2 regions of the Shewanella sp. FJAT-51649 genome follow, and region 1 is predicted to be linked to the other one. Evidence: riboswitches for the same ligand, from Rfam matches in the RefSeq annotation. Region 1 holds a riboswitch; the other holds the start of a gene.
The links. Region 1 has a riboswitch for lysine ahead of lysC (lysine-sensitive aspartokinase 3). Riboswitches for the same ligand answer to the same signal wherever they lie in the genome.
Positions count from the first base shown of each region.

Region 1 (2,201 bases):
CAAACACCCGGCGGCAAATGCCCGCTGTGGTGGCAATGCGGTTACCGATAATCGCCACCAGTGCTAAACCATCTTCAACACGCACGCGGCAATGCTGTGATAATTCCTGCAACAGCGCTTCGCTCAATAGCCCCTGGCCGCTCGAATCAGAGCCAGTTTTATCTAGGGTAAGCGATACGTTAACTTCGGAGGTGGTGATCAAGTCCACACTGATCTTATGTCTTGCCAAGGTGGCAAAGGTTTCAGCCAAGAAGCCCTGAGCATGCAGCATTTGCAGGCTGTGTAAATTGAGTAGCGTTTGGTCGCGGCGCAACGCAACCGCGCGAAACACGGGCGCATCTTCAACCTGATGACGGATCCAAGTGCCGCCCTTTTCAGGCTCCTTACTTGAGCCGACAAACACTTGAATTTGTTGGCGCACCGCAGGCAGAATCGTCGCAGGGTGCAGCACTTTAGCACCGAAAGTCGCCATTTCGGCGGCTTCGTTAAAACTGATTTCGGCTATAGGATGGGCGTTTGGCGCAAGGCGTGGATCAGTTGTGTAAATCCCGGCCACATCGGTCCAAATCTCAACCGCGGAGGCTTTTAAAGCTTCGGCTAACAGTGCCGCAGAATAGTCGCTACCGCCACGGCCAAGCGTGGTGGTTTGTCCCGCCTCATCGGAACCAATAAAGCCTTGAGTCACAATCACTTGTTCAGATAACAGCGGCAGTAAATGCTCACGTGAGAGAGAGGCAATTTGCTCAACCTGTGGTTCGGCGCGGCCAAAATGGCTGTCGGTGCGCAGCACACGGCGCACATCGAAGGCACTCGAGTTAGCGCCTTTTTCCCGCAATACCGCCGCAAATAATGCCGACGAACACTGCTCGCCAAGGGACAATAACTCATCCATGGTGGCCTTGCTGCGCTGGGATGCTAGCGCTTCGCTCAATACAGCCATACGGCTTAACAGCTTGTCCAATACCGCAGCTACATCGTTGGGGCGACCCAGTTTATCTAAGATAGCGTATTGAATTTGCGCGATTTGCTTTAAGCGCTGTAAACGACCATCGTCGTTCATCGACTCTTGAGTGAGCTCAACCAAAAGGTTAGTCACGCCACTGGAGGCGCTAACCACCACTAAACGGCAATCGGGATTGCCCAGTACGATATCGGCGCAGCGATTCATTGCACCGTAATCGGCGACTGAGGTACCACCAAATTTTGCGACAACAAGAGACATTATCGTACCTCCGCAGAAGCAGAAGACACGGCACAAACTAGGATAAGATATTGATTAACTAACATGATTACGCTCCGAACCAACTTCGTTCGAAGAGCCTGGTGCTCAATGATACGCACCCCAATAGAAGGGAAACAGCAATCGTCACCAGAAGCTCTCCACCAATTACAGGTGACAATCGTTAGGATTCAGCCTAAGCGACCGACATAAACATGCAGCAACCACATCTATGCCTCGGCGTTAATCTCCCTCATCAATCATCGCTGGAGTTTGTGCTCCTCTGACTGACTACCTAGTTAACGCTCCTCTTCTGTTCCTTTCCGCCGGAAAGGGACGAAAAAAGTAGCAATAAACCCCTAATGAAGTCAATGCTAATTTCACATCGCATAAACAAATTCAATAAACGCTTTTAAAAACAATGAGCAATTTAGCGGTAAAGCCAAAGCAAAAAATGGCGGTGAGGTATTGAACAGACATTCAAAGGATTAAAAAAGAAGTGACCGAGCCTTGCCCTTTACAGGCAAAGCCGGATAAGAAAATAGCAAAAAACGCTCGCAGTTAGGTCGCTAGATCGGGCAGTTCGTAAACCAAACGCACGTGATCATTAAACAGGCCTAAACACACTTCATCATGCCCGGCTAAGGTGCAAGGCACTAAACTCACCTCACCCTTTTCCACCATATAGATGGCATATTGATTAAACTTTTTCCCTAACTGCAGCGCCATGCTTCTATCGACAAACACCGCCCAGCTCTTTTCCATATGGGATAAATCTGGCGATGCGCCCACCATTGCACGATAGGGGCTGCCGATTAATTCAATATCACGGAGAAGTTGGCGGTCGAGTAAACGGTTTTGGCTGGGACTGAGGCGAGTTGAAGCGGGATTATGGGCGGTAATTACAGCAAAGGAAAAATCACAGGATAATGCTTGAGTAAGCAAAAACAACGGCTTCTGGTAATGCTGCCACAAATCTTGA
Region 1 is NZ_CP080411.1:752,588-754,788, reverse strand. Features, by position in the region: gene lysC (lysine-sensitive aspartokinase 3) at 1-1,222, opposite strand, end outside; lysine riboswitch at 1,366-1,540, opposite strand; gene K0H59_RS03290 (DUF3293 domain-containing protein) at 1,781-2,201, opposite strand, start outside.

Region 2 (2,201 bases), 860 kb from region 1:
ACAAGGTGTCGCTCAAGTATTAGTTGCCGATAACAGTGCCTATGAAGCGCATTTAGCCGAAAACGTGGCTAAATTGCTGGTGGACTTAGCACCAAACTACAGCCATATCCTGGCTGCAGCATCGAGCGCTGGCAAAGATACGCTACCGCGTGTGGCGGCCTTGTTAGACGTTGCGCAAATTTCTGAAGTGATTGGCGTGGTGAGCAGTGATACTTTTGTTCGCCCTATTTACGCAGGTAACGCTTTAGCGACAGTACAAAGTCATGACGCGATTAAAGTAATGACAGTCCGTGCCAGTGCCTTCGATGCAGCGGCGCAGGGCAACAGTGCTGCCGTGACGACTTTAGATAAAGTGTTTGAAGCCAAGACCCAGTTTGTGTCTCAATCATTGACTGTTTCTGCGCGTCCAGAGTTAGGTAATGCGGGCATTATCGTTTCTGGTGGCCGTGGTATGGGTAGCGGTGAAAACTTCGGTATGTTAGAGCAACTGGCGGACAAACTCGGTGCCGCGGTTGGGGCTTCACGCGCCGCGGTTGACGCAGGCTTCGTGCCTAACGATCTGCAAGTGGGTCAAACCGGTAAGATTGTGGCGCCAAATCTCTACATCGCCGTGGGGATTTCGGGCGCGATTCAGCATTTAGCAGGGATGAAAGACGCTAAGGTGATTGTGGCTATCAACAAAGATCCTGAAGCGCCAATCTTCCAAGTGGCCGATTATGGTCTCGAAGCCGACCTGTTCGACGCCGTTCCAGAGTTGATTTCAACTCTAGGTTGATTTTATCCGTGATCTAAGTCAAAGTAAGCGGCTTTGCGGTGGCAACTGCTTAGCCGCTTATGTTTTTATGTGCCTCACGCCCGTGCATGGGCGTTCTTAGAAGTAGAGGCGCACCAAATATCAGTAGTGATCAGTAGGGTGATTCCGTTTATCGTTCACGAAAGGATTTGGTGCCGAAGTGGTTTGATTTATCACGATCAACTGCTGGGGTTGTGCCGAATAGGTACAACACTGCCATAGTATTTTCTGATACGGATATTAGGAATAGTTACTATGGAGCGCTACTGATAGGACAGGTGATCTTGGGTATCTATTGCCTTTTCCCACCAGTTCAGTCGCCCTCCATTCGTATTTTGACGAAGAAATAATCAATGACTGTAGTAAGTTACGCCGATTCGGCACTTTCTCTGCTGCCGCCTGTGGTCGCAATTGTGTTGGCGATTTTCACTCGCCGCGTTCTCCTTTCCCTCGGTTTAGGTATTGTGATTGGGGTGTTATTACTCAATCAATTTTCACCTGTGGCCAGCGGTGAGTTTTTATTTAACAGTGTAAAAGGACTTTTTTGGTCAGAAGATGGCGTAAATTCTTGGAATTTATACATTCTCGGCTTTTTAATTGTATTAGGGATGATCACGGCATTAATTACCGTTAGTGGTAGTGCTAGGGCATTTGCCGATTGGGCGCGCCTGCATATTCGCAATAAACGCGATGCCAAATTGCTGACCATGTTTTTAGGCTGTGTTGTCTTTATTGACGATTATTTCAATAGCTTAGTCGTAGGTTCCGTCGCCAGACCCGTTACCGACCGTTATTATATTTCCCGCGCTAAGTTAGCCTATTTATTAGATTCAACGGCGGCGCCGGTTTGCGTTATTTCGCCGGTATCCAGTTGGGGCGCTTATATTATCGCGCTGATCGGCGGCATATTAACCGCCCACGGTTTTGCCGATTCTGGTCATTTGAGTGTGTTTATTCAAATGATTCCTATGAATTTCTACGCTATTTTCTCTTTATTATTATTACTTTGTGTTGTATTTATGGGCTTAGATATTGGCCCTATGCGTGAGCATGAATTAAATGCGCAGCGCGGTAATTTATATGATGAGAATAAAGGATTACCGCCTGGAGCGAATGCCGATTTACCCGAAGCCGAAACGGGTAAAATCCTCGGTTTATTCTTACCTATTACTGTGCTGGTATTTGCGACCCTGTATTTTATGATCGACAGTGGTGCCCAGGTATTAGCGAAAGAAGGCATTGAATTTAATATTATTTCTGCTTTTGAAAAAACCGATGTGAGTTCATCACTATTCTTTGGTGCGCTTATTGGTTTAGCGGTTGCGCTGGTGCTTAACCTAGTGCAAGGCGTTGAAAAGTCGATGGTCATTAAAGGCGTGGTGCAGGGTGCTCGCTCTATGCTGCCTGC
Region 2 is NZ_CP080411.1:1,610,433-1,612,633, forward strand. Features, by position in the region: gene K0H59_RS07335 (electron transfer flavoprotein subunit alpha/FixB family protein) at 1-775, shown strand, start outside; lysine riboswitch at 871-1,067, shown strand; gene K0H59_RS07340 (Na+/H+ antiporter NhaC family protein) at 1,147-2,201, shown strand, end outside.
Region 2: another riboswitch for lysine. It lies ahead of K0H59_RS07340 (Na+/H+ antiporter NhaC family protein); the one in region 1 lies ahead of lysC (lysine-sensitive aspartokinase 3).